DNA from 2 places in the Marinomonas mediterranea MMB-1 genome. Region 2 is predicted to be linked to the other one. Evidence: predicted binding sites of a transcription regulator. Region 2 holds the regulator's gene; the other holds the start of a gene.
What was found. The regulator PhoB, encoded in region 2, activates phosphate uptake and scavenging genes when phosphate is short. The targets are predictions, from matches to a motif close to TGTCATANNNNTGTCANA.

Region 1: MARME_RS17865 (UDP-2,3-diacylglucosamine diphosphatase) is a predicted target of PhoB. The motif match lies at 1,790-1,807, and genes of this name have one in related genera.

What each region holds. Positions count from the first base shown of each region.
Region 1 covers NC_015276.1:3,909,194-3,916,763, reverse strand. Annotated here, with positions in the region: gene MARME_RS21595 (EAL domain-containing protein) at 1-825, shown strand, start outside; gene MARME_RS17865 (UDP-2,3-diacylglucosamine diphosphatase) at 947-1,744, opposite strand; gene MARME_RS17860 (GGDEF domain-containing protein) at 1,872-3,686, opposite strand; gene MARME_RS22330 (RSP_7527 family protein) at 3,949-4,125, opposite strand; gene MARME_RS17855 (helix-turn-helix domain-containing protein) at 4,262-5,146, opposite strand; gene pobA (4-hydroxybenzoate 3-monooxygenase) at 5,415-6,623, shown strand; gene MARME_RS17845 (LPP20 family lipoprotein) at 6,851-7,570, opposite strand, start outside.
Region 2 covers NC_015276.1:4,584,288-4,591,857, reverse strand. Annotated here, with positions in the region: gene MARME_RS20820 (response regulator) at 1-857, shown strand, start outside; gene phoR (phosphate regulon sensor histidine kinase PhoR) at 1,010-2,329, opposite strand; gene phoB (phosphate regulon transcriptional regulator PhoB) at 2,366-3,061, opposite strand; gene ubiA (4-hydroxybenzoate octaprenyltransferase) at 3,180-4,034, opposite strand; gene MARME_RS20800 (chorismate--pyruvate lyase family protein) at 4,138-4,677, opposite strand; gene MARME_RS20795 (HDOD domain-containing protein) at 4,674-5,942, opposite strand; gene MARME_RS20790 (amino acid ABC transporter ATP-binding protein) at 6,054-6,833, opposite strand; gene MARME_RS20785 (amino acid ABC transporter permease) at 6,858-7,570, opposite strand, start outside.

The sequences.
Region 1 (7,570 bases), 680 kb from region 2:
AAACAGGCTGGTCGAGCGCAGTCGTGTTTTTATCAGCCCAAAATGCACGAACGGGTTGTACAGCGTGTTTACTTTGAAACGAGCCTGCGCGAGGCACTTTCAAAAGAACAGTTTTCATTGCATTACCAACCGCAATTTGATGTGAATAAAAAGCTGGTGGGTGTGGAAGCTCTCATACGCTGGAACCATCCTGAGAATGGGCTTGTTCCCCCCGGTGAATTTATTCCGTTTGCAGAAGAAAGCAAGCTCATCATTAAAATTGGCGAATGGGTGTTGATGAAGGCCTGCCAAGTAAAAGCGGACTGGCTAAAGCACGATGCTTTCAGGGACATCAATATGTCCATCAACGTCAGTGCACTGCAATTCTCTCAAGATAATTTTGTCGAGCAAGTCAGACACGCCCTTGATCAATCTGGCGTTAATCCAAATACCATTGAACTTGAACTAACAGAAAGTATGTTGGTGAATGATCAAGATGACGTGATCCGAAAAATGCAGTCATTGAAAGCATTGGGTGTGCTTATTTCACTTGATGATTTTGGAACGGGCTATTCTTCTTTGTCTTATCTTACACGATTGCCGATTGATCAGCTCAAGATTGATCAATCGTTTGTGTCTTCTTTCTCGGAAGGATCAAGAGAGTCCACGATTGCTGCGTCGATTATTAACATTGGTCATAACCTAAATATGGAAGTAATTGCTGAAGGCGTGGAACAACAGAGTCAATTTGAGTGGCTGAAATCCCAAGGTTGTGATTTATTCCAAGGGTACGGATTAGCGCGGCCTATGCCAGAAGAGGACTTATTGTCTTTGTTGAGCCAATAGCCTCCGATATAAAGTAACAGCGCGCCTTACGTTAAATTAAAGCGCGGCCTTCGAAATAATAGCAACCGTCCTTTGAAAAGGGGCTCCTGCATCTCTGGTAACACTTCCCCGTGCGACGAGACTAAATGGGTGTTGGTTCGCCAATTTGAGAGTCTATAGTCGGTTCTACCGCGATTAATGATTGTTTGTCAGACCAATGAATGAGTGAAAGCTCGCCTGAATAAGACTCTGTTAAGGCTGTGCAATGCTCAACCCAGTCGCCATCGTTGCAATACAATATTCCGTCGTTCATTTGAAAATTGGCAAAGTGAATATGGCCGCAAATATAGCCGTCTAAATTTTGACTGCGAGCCGATTTGATCGCGGCGAGCTCAAAGCGAGCGATGAATTCACGAGCTTTGCCTATGTGACTTTTTATGTAACCTGCTAAGGACCAATAAGGCAGTCCAAAAAAGCGTCGAACGGCGTTTGTGAATTGATTTAAATGCAGCATGATTCCGTGAGCTTTATCGCCGATCGCGAGCATCAGCGGGCTGATTTTCACCATTTGATCGAACTCATCGCCGTGGCTAACGTGGAAGCGTCGTCCATCTGCTGTGGTGTGGATGGTGTTTAGCTTTATATCGATTCCTGAAAGGCGCTGTCCTGTAAACTGACGAAAGAATGCGTCGTGATTTCCCGGAATGTAAATCACGTCCGTTCCTTGTTTCGCCATGCTCAGGACACGTTCGATAACCGCTTGGTGTTCATGAGTAAAGTGCGCTCGCTTACGCATTTCTTGTAAGTCAATAATGTCGCCTACAAGGTATAAGCTATCGACTTCTATACGGTTGAGAAAGTCCAAGAGATGTTTCGCTTGGCACGCTTTTGTACCAAGATGGACATCGGAAATAAAGACTGCTCGAAAGTGAGTTTGCATCGTTTGGCCTCATGATTCTATCTAAGAACTAGGCTAAAAAAGAGATATGACGGCGACGTGACGTTTTGATGTCGTTTTTGTTAGGGTTGTTCAACAATCAAAGTTTGAGCCTGTTCTAGGCCCGATTCTAAGAGGTCTGAGTCAAAGAGCTCTGAGTCAAAGATGCTTGAGCCGACGATGTTTGCGTCAAAGAGGCCTGCGTGTAATGAGGGGTGAGAAGGTAAACGGAATTCCCACCTTGCTTTTTCGCAGCCTTTTTAGCTTGTGCCGCAAGCTCTGCAACATAATGATGACTGTTGCATTTCGCAGGATCTGGATTCACAACACCAATAGATAAGCTCAAGATGGGATGGAAAACCGTTTCACCGTGCCGATTTGGAGACCAAACCCCGCCTGCTAATAAGGTGTCTGCGTCGTAGAAGGTACGAACACGTTGGTCGAATGAGGTTAAAATGGCTTCACATTGTTCATGCCAGTTGTCGTCTGCGAAAATAACGACGAAATCGTCACCTCCGATATGACCAATGAAATTGCTCTCAGGGTGCGTTTCTTCGCGAATAATATTGCCTAACAGTTGTATGACTTCGTCACCCTTGGCGTAGCCAAAATAATCGTTAAAGGGCTTAAAGTCGTTAAGGTCAAAATAGGCAACGTGGAAATTATCCAGATTCGTTAAACGACGGTTTACTTCTTTATGTATCGGGACATTACCCGGTAACAGCGTCAAAGGGTTCGAGTAGGTGGCGTTTTGAATTTTCAGCTCAGTGATGCGTTTAAGCAAGTCTCGCAGATGACCCGTTCCAATATATTGCCCCCCTTTGACGATAATAATCTCGTTGTTGAGTGTGTCTGCTTCTTGTTCCGTTAACATGGTCGATACGCTAGCAAGGCTCACACTGCTTTCAACGATGATCGTGTCTTCACTCAATAAGTTAGTAGCGGCTTTGTGTTCGTATAGCGCGCGACCATATGGCGTTGAAAATAACTCATGCAGGGCATGGCGTCGAATCACGCCAATCGGTTGGCCATTGTCCAAAACGGGGACGACAAACAAGTCGTGATGCTGACTAAAAAGCTTCGCAACATCGCGAAGAGGGCTATCAAATTTAACACTGGGCGACGGTTTGCAGAGCGTCCACACGGTTTCCCCATGATTTGAATCGAACTGCTCTTTTTTCCTTGCTTGTTTAGCTAAATATAAGTGTGTGGTGTCTGAGGGGGATGGCGTCGGTCGGCCTAGAAAGTAGCCCTGACCATATGGAATTCCCAGCTCGATAACTTGATCAAGCTCTTGTCTTGTTTCAATGCCTTCTGCAATCAAGGTACATTTTAGTCGTTGGCCAATGGCAATAATTGATCTGACGAACTCTTGTTTGACGTCGTCCTGATCAATTCCTTGTATAAAATGTTTATCGATTTTAACAATATCAGGCTGAAGTTCAGACCAAAGGCGCAGACCAGAGTAACCTGCTCCTAAGTCATCGATCGCAACTTGGAAGCCCATTTCGCGATAATGGTTAACGCTGTTATGCGATAAACCGTCACGATCATAGGGATGCTGTTCCGAGAGTTCGATGACAATTTTTTTCTCGTCTAATCCTAAGTTTCTGAGGATAGACAGCGTCATACCACGTTGATGATGTGGTGAGCTTAGAAGAGAGGCGCTGACATTTAGAAATAGCTTTCCATTCAAATCAAGTTCAACAAAACGCGACAGCGCTTTAGAACGGCACAGTATCTCTAGCTCATGAAGTTTGTTTTCGGACTCGGCGAGCGGAAACAGAACATCCGGAGCAAATAAAGGCGTTCTAATCGGGCCTCTTGAAAGCGCTTCGTGACCAAAAACCTCGCCAGTTCGTAAATCAAAAATTGGCTGGAAGTAGGGCGTTACGAGTCCTTCAGAGAGCGTTTTATGCAGTAGTTGTACTTGGTTATCTTGCATCTTCTTTCCGATAAGTTGCATAGAACGAGTATGTTATGAAGTTTTTGTTACAGGCGTGTGACGATTTTGGGATGAGTGCTATATAAACAAGGCGATTGAGTGCTTTTGTTGGGGCTAGTTTAGGTCAATTAGAAGTTATGTTATTGAGGAGGTGAGTAGCAGGGATTACGTTGCTCAGAAACAATTTGGTTTCCAAAATCGCTTTTTATTTTTACTGTGCGATTGGAAACGATCAAAATGCAGTTTGTGTATCGAGTTGAAATTAGTGCGCAGTATGGCCAGAACGAGCAGGAATCAAAGAGGCGAACCATTTAGCGAACGCTGCTTTAGCTTGCTTAACCGATTGAGCAAAATAAGCACGACGAATTGCGTAAGCTCGCTCAACGTAATAGTCAGTATCTAGGTTGCCAAATTGGTCGTATTTGTAGTCGTTTTTCATGTCGGAATCCTCCGTTGGTTAGTAACGATTCAAAGGATAGCGATCAGATTAAATTTGATCAAACGATCAATTTTCAGGCCTTAGATGAAAAAAAATAACCTATCAAATAACGGACGTTATTCGTCAGCTGATTTCGTTAGTTTTGCTGGTTCATCAAGCGAAACTGTCCCGGTGTATATCGGCTCAGGCGCTTAAAAAACCTTGAGAAGTAGCCGGGGTCGATAAAGCCCAAATCATAAGCAATTTCTTCAATGGTTTTTCGACTGTAAATCAGACGACGCTTTGCTTCAAGAAACAGGCGTTGGTGGCATAAGGATTTAACGCTTTGATTGAACACTGACTTAGTTAAGCGGTTTAACGTTTTTTCTGATGTATTGAGTCGCTTGGAGTACTCGGGAGTCGACCAATGTTTTAGGTAGTTCTGTTCGATTAATTCTTTCAAATCTTGGAGTAGCTGGAGGTTATGATTGTCTGAATTAGTCGACACACTCACTTCGACATAACGGTGGAGCATGATCAATAGCGCTTTTACTAAGTACTCTCCCATTAAAGCCCGACCAGACCGAGCAATTGAGGTTTCACGCTCGATCTGCATCACAATCGGCCACAACTCGTTAAATTGGTTGGTATTTAAGCCTAAGTCGATGAAGGTGGGCGTTTGGAGAAGGGGTTTGATCAGTTTAGCCGCTCTCTCCTGATACACTTCTTCTAGAAGTGGGGCGGCAATAGACAATACCTTTCCGTCTGTTTCTGGAGCGAATCGAAAACTGTGCACACAGCCAGCTGGGACAATGATGGCCCACTTACCAAGTAAGCGGCGTGTTTTATCGTCTAGTTGAACTTTCGCATCGCCGGATTTCAAAATCAGGATTTGGAACAAATTCCCATGTCGATGTGCGTCAATTTTCCACCCTAGATCACTACTGCGAGATTCAATATCTTCGATATGAAGAAACTCTGGATCTTCCGACCATTCAGAATCACCGTACAGGCCAAAGAGTGGGATATTGCCATCAGACATACGCTTTCCAATCGTCTACTTTCTAAAAAATGAATGTGTATTGTTATATCTTATAACTAAATTTCAGAGGTACTTAAGATCTCATATTACACGTCAATACTGACGTTGTAGGCATTCTTAAGTATCTACTTAGTATGAAAAGGTAGCTTTCCATGTCCAAAAAGTACAATTTATTGTCCCTATAGTACCTGACGAAATCCGCCTCTCTCTACCACTATAGATATAAGCAGTTACATATCTATAAAAAGAACAATACAGGTACAGAATAATGAAAACAAAAGTAGCGATTATTGGTGCAGGTCCGTCAGGCTTGCTTTTAGGTCAGTTGTTAGCCAAACAGGGCATAGACAACGTCATTATTGAACGTGTTACGGGCGAGTACATCTTAGGCCGAATTCGTGCGGGCGTTCTTGAACAAGGGATGGTCAATCTTCTAAGGGAAGCGGGTGTTAGTGAACGCATGGACAAAGAAGGTGAAGTTCATGATGGCTTTGAGCTGGCATTTAACAATAAGCGTGTTCGCATTGCGTTGGACGAACTAACTGGCGGCGACACGGTGATGGTATACGGCCAAACCGAAGTAACGCGAGACTTAATGGAAGCGCGCGCTAAAGCTGGTTATACGACGGTATACGAAGCCAGTGACGTGAAATTGCATGACGTTAAATCGGATACGGATACTCCGTACGTTACTTTTGAAAAGAATGGTGAACAGGTTCGCCTAGACTGTGATTACATTGCGGGTTGTGACGGTTTCCACGGCGTGTCTCGCAAAACGATTCCTGATGATGTTAAAACAGAGTTTGAACGTGTTTATCCATTTGGTTGGTTAGGGCTTCTATCTGATACTAAGCCTGCTCATGATGAGCTGATTTACTGTAAGACTGACCGAGGTTTTGCCTTGGCGAGTATGCGTTCGCAAACTCGTTCTCGATACTACCTTCAGGTGCCATTGACCGATAAAGTTGAAAACTGGAGTGATGAGGCATTTTGGGAAGAATTGAAAAAACGTTTGCCGGATGATGTCGCAAGCAAAATGCAAACAGGCCCTAGTATTGAGAAAAGTATTGCCCCTTTGCGCTCGTTCGTTTGTGAGCCGATGCAATATGGGAACCTTTTCTTGGTTGGGGACGCCGCTCATATCGTTCCTCCGACAGGGGCGAAAGGCTTGAACCTTGCAGCATCGGATGTGGCAACCTTATATAAAATCATGACCCGTGTTTACAAAGAGAATGATAAAGACTGTATTAATCAGTACTCTGAAATTTGTTTGCGTCGTGTCTGGAATGGTGAGCGTTTCTCTTGGTGGATGACCAATATGATGCATGACTTTGACGATGTTTCTGTCAGTGGTGCGGATGCGATCACGTTCGATCGCTTTATGAGTTCTGAGCTGAACTTCTATACCGATAATGAAGAAGGTCGAAAAGTCGTTGCAATGCAGTACGTCGGCTTACCTTACGAAGATCTGAAATAAGATAACCTGCGCTTTTATTTACTAAGGGTCTCGGAAGTGACCTGTTTAGACACTAAGAGTTTAGAGGTAAAGTGTAAGAAGTGACGTGTTAGGCGTAATAAGAGCCAGATCAAATCAATGGGCTGGCTCTTAATCTAAAAGTGAAAACCTGCCTTCCTAGTACTAGTAAGCGTTATCGAACAAAACGCGTCTAGCGAGACTAAAAGTCTGTTATTTTCTCAAAGAGTTTAGTTACTCGTCATCCACTGAAACATCGAAGTGACCGCTTTTTCAGACCAATCTTGCTGTGCCTTTAACGTCGCGGATGCTTCTTGTTTGGATATCCCTCTGCCTTTTGCTGACCAGCTTCCTAATGGTTCCCCATCACGAGTAGAGAGGCTAAGTGTGCCCTCTATGAAGGCGTAGGTTCTGCCTGCTTTTTGCTCAGAGCGGGATTGAGTCTGTGTTGATAGTTTCCAAACAACATTTTCGGTGCCCGCTCTCAAGCCAACCTCAGTAAGCTGACTGTTGATAGGGTTCGTGAGTTCGCTCGATGTCACGTTAAACGAGAAGGTGTTTAACGCTGTACCAAGCGCTCGTTGAATCTCTTTCACTTTTTTGTCTGGTGGAAAAATAGCGCCCGATTGAGAGTAAAGCTCAAGCTTTTCGACGAGCTGCTGTCGTTCAGAAAACTTGGGTATCAAAGAGAGGTAAGTACGCCACTCACTTTTATCCGGTTCGGATAGGAGAGTGAGTCCAGATCCGATAGTTCGGATATCACCATCAATTTCATCAATCTTTTGTCTAAGACGAGAGGCGGCTTTGCTTCGATCAAAAGCCTGTAACGCATAGACATACTGAGTATCCTGATAGCGTTCTTTATTCTGTATTTGGTCTAACTCAATATTCAGAGACTTGGATTTCGTATAGGCGGATTGGGCTCTGAGAACCTGCTCCTGTTGCCCCGT
Region 2 (7,570 bases):
AAATACTAGTCGTTGACGACGCGTCATTCACTCGTGATCTGATAAAACGTTCAGTACGAAAATCTTTCCCCGGTACGACAGTGGAAGAGGCTGTGAATGGCCGAAAAGCACAACAATTACTTCAAAAAATTCAATTTGATATGGTGTTGTGTGACTGGGAAATGCCTGAGATGACAGGTGTTGAACTGTTAAAATGGTGTCGTGAACAGCCACAGTATGCCAAAGAAGCCGTGCCTTTTGTGATGATTACCAGCCGTGGCGATAAGTCTCACGTCGTTGAAGCGGTTCAATCCGGCGTAACGGATTATTTAGGCAAACCTTTTTCGGCAGAGCAGCTGAATCAAAAAATCATATCAGCGGCGAAAAAGCATGGAATTGAAAAGAAGTTGAGTGCGGGCGCAAATGGAAAAGCGGCGGCAAAAACGGCGCCAAGCTCAGGCGGCGTTGCGACGGCTTCTTTGGACGTTCTAATGGGCGGTGCGAGTAAAGCTCCTAAGAACAGTTCGCCTAAAATTGTTAACCCTACCGCCCCTACTCCTGACGTAGCAATTAAAGATGTGAAAATCCCCACGTTAGTGCGCTTCGAGGGAAAGCAATTTCGTTGCATGGTGGTCAAATTCTCTAAAAATGAAGCCACTGTGCTGATTAAAAGTGATGATGTCATCCCGCAAGTGCTTGGGCAGGCCGTACTGGACTTGGAATTCGACAAAAAAGTGAACCGCCTGAACTATTTTATCCAATCCGTGGCGACGACTGATAAGAAACATGATTCAGCATTTTTAACGGTGACGCTTGGCTTGATCGATCAAGATGCAGAAAAAGAAGCGTTTGTTAAGGCGCTGTTTGAAAGTCTCTAGCGCCTTAACAACATTGCGCCGCTTCTACATAAATCTCAAGCCTACACCCTCAAAAGCAGCGTCCTCGAAAGTTAGCCCTAAAGACGCTCGGCACCATTGCTAAGAACATTTGTAGTGCGACTAAGAGCCTTTGTCGTGTGCTCTACCTTAGATTACTTGCCAGACGCGTTGTCTAAAGAAGTAATGTTTTTGACTCGGTTGGCTGGAAAGTGGCAAGAGAAGGTGCTTCCATAGTTAGGTTGGCTGCGGATCTGTAGCTTCGCTGAGTGATGTAAAAGAACGTGTTTGACAATGGCGAGGCCTAATCCCGTACCACCTGTTTTAGAACTTCGGCCTTTGTCCACACGGAAGAAACGCTCTGTGAGTCGAGGAATATAACGCGGATCGATGCCTAAACCTTCATCTTGTACTGCGAAACAACCGCTGACGTCGTCAGATTCCCACCTTACGTTAATTTCACCGCCATTTGGCGAGTATTTAATAGCATTTACGACTAAGTTCGAAAATGCGCTGTAGAGCTCGTTGTAGGAGCCATGAACCTGAGCGCCTTCTTCGACAGAGAAGCTCAAAGTATGGTCTGGATGTAAGATAGGCTGCGCCATTTTCTCAATGGCAGTGAAAATATCGGACACCTGAAGCCAAGTGTCATTTTCTCGCTTGTCATTGCTTTCTAGCCGAGACAGTAACAGCAAATCTTCGATGAGGTTTTCCATCCGCTCAGATTGATCGGCCATATTATCAATGCCGCGTTGCATACTCTGAGGCAAATTATCTTTGAACATGCCTAGGGTTTCTAAATAGCCTTTAATCACCGTAAGTGGCGTTTTGAGTTCATGCGAGGCATTGGCGACAAAGTCTTTGCGCATTTGTTCTAGCAACTGTAAACGCGTTACGTCCCTAATAAAAATTAGATGGTCGTTTTGATCGTACAGTGTGGTTTGAATTTCTAGGAACGCCCCTTCTTTGGCTGGGCTTTTAATGATTAAAGGATCGCCAAATCGCTTTTGGGTAAAGTAACGATAGAAGTCTGGGTTTCGGACGATATTGGTAATAGCTTGACTGCGATCGACAGGGCGTACCAAGCCAAGAAATTGTCCCGCTGAATTATTCCACCACTCTAAATTGCCTTGATTATCCGCCATGATTACGCCTTCTTTTAAGGCGGCGGTTGAGTTCTCAATTCGATTTAGAGCTTGGCGCATCTTTCGCTTGGATTTACGTTGTTTCTTTTGCAGACGATAAACCGCGTCGAACACTTCTCCCCAGATACCACTGGTTTCTGGAGGAGAGGCTTTTCCTGAGCGGCGTAACCACGAGTGAAACTGGTACAGCTGATACATCTGCCACGCTAAGCTGATTAAGACATACAGCAGTAACGCAATCGCAATCTGGCTTAACGCAAAACCGATGGCGAAGGTTGCGATTAAGCCAATAAACCAGTTTAGCAGAGCCTGTTTCCAGATTCGTTTCATGTTCGTCTTATAATCCGTTTATCTGTTAATGCGTCTCTAAGCAATCCGTTTAGAGGAGAAGCGGTATCCAGTTCCGCGGACAGTTTGAATCAGGGAGTCGTGAGTGTTGCCAATGGCTTTGCGCAGTCGACGAATATGTACGTCAACCGTGCGTTCTTCAACATAGACATTGCCGCCCCACACTTGATCCAGTAATTGTGCTCGAGAATAGGCGCGCTCCTGATGCGTCATCAAGAACTTGAGCAGCCTGTACTCCGTTGGACCCATTTCAAGTGGTTTATTGCCGATGCTAACGCGTTGGCTAATTGGGTCCAAAAGCAGTCCGTCTACCTCGATTGGCTCGTCGACACCTTGTGGCGTTGCGCGGCGCAATACGGCTTTTAAACGCGCAACTAATTCTCTAGGGGAGAAGGGTTTAGTGATGTAATCGTCTGCACCAACTTCCAGTCCCTGAATTTTGTTGTCTTCCTCGCTTTTCGCTGTCAGCATAATCACAGGAATTTCTGCTGTTGTGCTGTCTTTTTTAAGGCGGCGAGTCAATTCAATACCACTGCCTCCAGGCATCATCCAGTCGACAAGAATCAAGTCAGGACGGTGATCGACTATGATCTCATGTCCATGCTGTGCATTCTCGGCTTCTAGGTATTCGTAGCCAGCCATTTCTAGCGCTACAGCAATCATTTCTCTAATGGGTGCTTCGTCGTCAATGATTAGTACTTTCTTACCGGTCACGGGATTTATCCTCATCTCAGGAACGGTGAATATTTAAACGAGTAAATGTGACAGTTACATTAAAATGTCACAACTATGCCATAATTAAGACACGAATAGACGTAAAAAGAACATGGTTTTAGACTATATAGCTTAAAACCAACCCAATAAAGACCGTATAGCCCACTCGATTGTTATCTAAAAATGAACGAAAGCAAGCTTGGCGATCTCTGTGTTGTCCTTGTTTATATTGCTTAAAGAACCAAAAAACACAAACCGCGAGGCCGATAAAATAGGGCCAGTTTAAGTGGGATGTAATCCCGATCCAAGTTAATAATGACAAGGTTAAACCTTGCAGAACAAGGATCACAAAGAGATCGTATTGACCAAATAAAATAGCAGTGGATTTTACGCCAATCTTCAAGTCATCCGGTCGGTCTGTGATGGCGTAGTAGGTATCGTACGCGACCGTCCAGAAGACATTGGCGACGAACAACATCCACAGCTGCACATCAAATAAACTGCCGCCTTGAGCGCTGTAGGCCATTGGAATTGCCCACGAAAATGCCAGACCTAAAAACACTTGAGGCAGGTGGGTATAGCGCTTCATAAATGGGTACAGTGCCGCTAAGAATAGACCCACGAAAGAAAGCGCAATGGTTTGTAGATCAGTAAACAATACGAGGATAAAACTGAGTACGGCTAAAACAGCAAAAAGCAGCAGTGCTTCTTTCTCACCAACGCGGCCCGATGGGAGTGGACGGTTTTTCGTTCGCTCTACATGCCCATCCACTTTTCTATCTGCGTAGTCGTTAATGACACAGCCTGCGGAGCGCATACTAAACACACCTAATACGAAAATCAGTATTAAGTGCCATTCAGGCCAACCGTTCGCCGCAAGCCATAATGCCCAAAGCGTTGGCCACATAAGCAAAAAAGAGCCAATGGGTCGGTTAAAGCGAGTGAGGTCGGCGTAATCAGAGAGTTTACTCATGGAGTTATACGAGCCCTAGTTGTCATAGTCGGATGCGAACGACCTTATTCAATCGTATTTTATTTAGCAATGATAGCGCGCGATGGTGCTACTCACTGCGACGCTACAGCTGGCCTATGGTAGGGTAAAATGCTTCATTAACCAAGATACCCGGACCATAGCCATAGAAAATAGACCGCCTTGCCCATAAACTCTCTTCCGTGTTTTGCATTAATCCAGCGGGAAGCTGAGTAACTTCGATAGGACTGCGTGAAAGTTGCTTATTCTTGAAAAGGTAGCCACCAAGTGGCTTATCTGCGAGCTTAGACAGACAGCGCCAATGGCCTCGTAACGAGCGTAAAGGAATAATTGAGCGACCATAAATAACAACGTGGTGGTTGCAGTAAAGTAACACGGTACGGATTCTCGCTTGCTCACGAGCGTGTAAGTTGAGTCGGTTACGCTCTCTCTGTGTTGGTAAGCCAATGTAATCGCTAATGACCTCCACCTTAAATGACCCTGCTTGTTGCAGCTTTGCCGTCAACGAGTCTGGCGTACTCACCCAAGGAAGAATGTTACTGGGAATCTGTTGTCGATTGACGCAGCTTAGTGCGTGCCATTCGTAGTCAAATTGTCGGGCAGCGTTTTTATTGAGTAACGTCATGTCTTGCCGTGTATTAAATTTACCATGTCTCTAAGGTCTTTGGAGGCGCTTAAGACCTGCTGGCGACATTGTAACGCGGTTTCTTCGTTTAACCCTAACTGATCCAGTAAATGCTCGCTTATAGGCAGTTGATCCAATAAACGATTTGCCACATAAAGAAGGTTAGCTAAGAGTTTATGCTCTCCTTGATAGCCTTCGTCTTTGCAATAGCGAACGGCGCCGTAAATATCGGCCGGAATGTTCCAGTGTTTTAGCAACCAGGCGCCTAACTGTTCCTTTGTAAAATGCAACACCTGCATCTCAACAACGTTGCTAGGCAAATGTGCATTTGCCTCTAAATTTCGAGACAAAATAGAAAAATGAGGCGGTAAAATAACACTGATCGCCAGATAGCCAAAATTGTGCAGCAAGCCTGCCAGATAAGCATGACCAAGCCGAGGTTTTGGGTGATCTGAGGAGATTGATTTCACCAGAGACTCCATCAGAGCCGCATGTGAAACGGCACTGAACCAAAAGTCGTCGTAGTGTTTAGGACCATCTTTTGGTAGCTCAAACACCCCACCCATTGATAACCCTAGAGAAAGATTCATCACCATATCAAACCCCAGTACACGGATAATGGCGTCTTCAATTGATTCAACAGGATCTGATCCACCGTAGTAAGGCGACGATGCCCAGCTAATCACCTGAGCAGACAAACTTGGGTCTAGATTAACGATTTGACAAAGTTGTTCTGAACTTGCATTGGGGTCGGCACTTAGCTGAATAATATGTGTGCTGGAGTTAGATAATGGTGGGATTTCCAACGTTTCTTCAAGCCGCTGTTTTAGGCGAATAGATTGGAAACGACCCAATGCCGTTTGCATTTGTTTTTCGTCTTCATTCATACCCGCAGCAGGGTAGTGTAGCGCTTCGCCTGCGTAGGTGATGTTTTCAATATACGAGAGTTTACCTTCTAGTTTCTCGGCAAGTTGTTGACCGCTCATTGCCTTTAGAGACAGGTCGCTTTTACTGTGAAATGAGACGGACTCTTCTTTAAGCAATGCTTTATCGATGAAAGTGGGGGTTTTATTTGCGTCCAGTAATGTATCGCCCTCAATTGGTAAACGTGACCAAGGAGTCAGCCGTCTTTTTGTGAGGCGTGAGAGCGTTGTGAGGTCTAAGACACTGTCTTGACCAAAAATGGCTTGAACTTTACCGCTATTGTCCGCGAGATGAATAACGCGTACATGCGTTGGTGTTGGGTCCATCTCTGTTTGTGCCATAGTCAAATTAGCGCATCCTTCTTTGATCTATTGAATTCTCTAATAACTATAGGCTATAAAAAAAGGCCCCAACAGGGGCCTTTATCAAAAGAATGTAAATTCTTTTATATTTTAGTGGTTTAGGATCTGGCTTAAGAACAGCTGAGTACGATCGTGTTGTGGGTTTTCGAAGAATTCATGTGGTGTATTTGCTTCCACAATTTCCCCAGCATCCATAAATACGACTCGGTCGGCAACAGTCTTAGCAAAGCCCATTTCGTGCGTTACACACACCATCGTCATGCCTTCGTCTGCTAACTGAACCATTACGTCCAATACTTCTTTGATCATTTCTGGATCAAGTGCAGATGTTGGTTCATCAAAAAGCATAATGCGAGGCTTCATACATAGGCCACGAGCGATCGCTACACGTTGTTGTTGTCCACCGGATAGCTGACCTGGATATTTACCTGCTTGGTTCGCGATTTTAACTCGCTCAAGGTAATGCATCGCCATCTCTTCAGCTTCTTTCTTAGGCATTTTACGTACCCAGATCGGAGCCAATGTCAGGTTTTCAAGAATCGTCAAATGTGGGAACAAGTTAAAGTGCTGAAACACCATGCCCACATCTTTACGGATTGCCTCGATGTTTTTCAGGTTGTCGTTCATCTCAATACCGTCAACAAGGATTGAACCTTTTTGGTGTTCCTCTAGACGGTTGATGCAGCGAGTCATTGTTGATTTACCTGAACCTGACGGCCCACACACAACAATACGTTCGCCTTTACGGATACTAAAATTAATATTCTTTAGAACGTGGAAGTCACCGTACCACTTATTCACGTCGCTAAATTCAATAATTGCTTCTTCGCCCGGCTCAAGTTGGGCAAGTGCCATGTTGTTATCAGTCATCTTTTTAAAGCCTCAAAATCTATATTATTTCCGCTTGTGTCCGGTATCTAACTTACGCTCAACCGCCATACTGTAGCGGGACATACCGAAGCAGATAATCCAATAAACAAAGCCTGCGAAGGCATAACCTTCGATTGTTGTACCTAACCAGTTAGCATCGTGGTTTGCTGCTTGGATTCGGCCCAGTAGATCGAACATACCAACGATGTAAACCAGAGTCGTATCTTTGAACAAACCGATAAAGGTATTCACGATACCTGGAATAACCAGTTTCAATGCTTGTGGCAAGATGACCAAACACATTGATTGCCAGTAGGTGAGTCCCATTGCATCTGCGGCTTCGTACTGACCTTTAGGTATTGCCTGAAGGCCACCACGAATAACCTCCGCCATATAAGCAGCAGAGAACAATGTAATACCAATGAGTACACGAAGTAATTTGTTGAAGTTCAAGCCTTCTGGCAAGAACAATGGAATCATAACGGATGCCATAAACAAAATCGTGATCAATGGAACAGCACGAATGGTTTCGATGAATACAACACATACTGATTTAACAATCGGCATGTTAGAACGACGACCCAATGCTAGAAGCACACCAAGAGGGAAAGAGGCAACAATACCGACAACCCCAAGTAAGGTTGTTAGGAACAGTCCGCCCCAGTTTGATGTTTCAACTGTCTCAAGGCCGAACATGCCGCCAGAGAACAATATAAAAGCAACAATTGGGTACACCA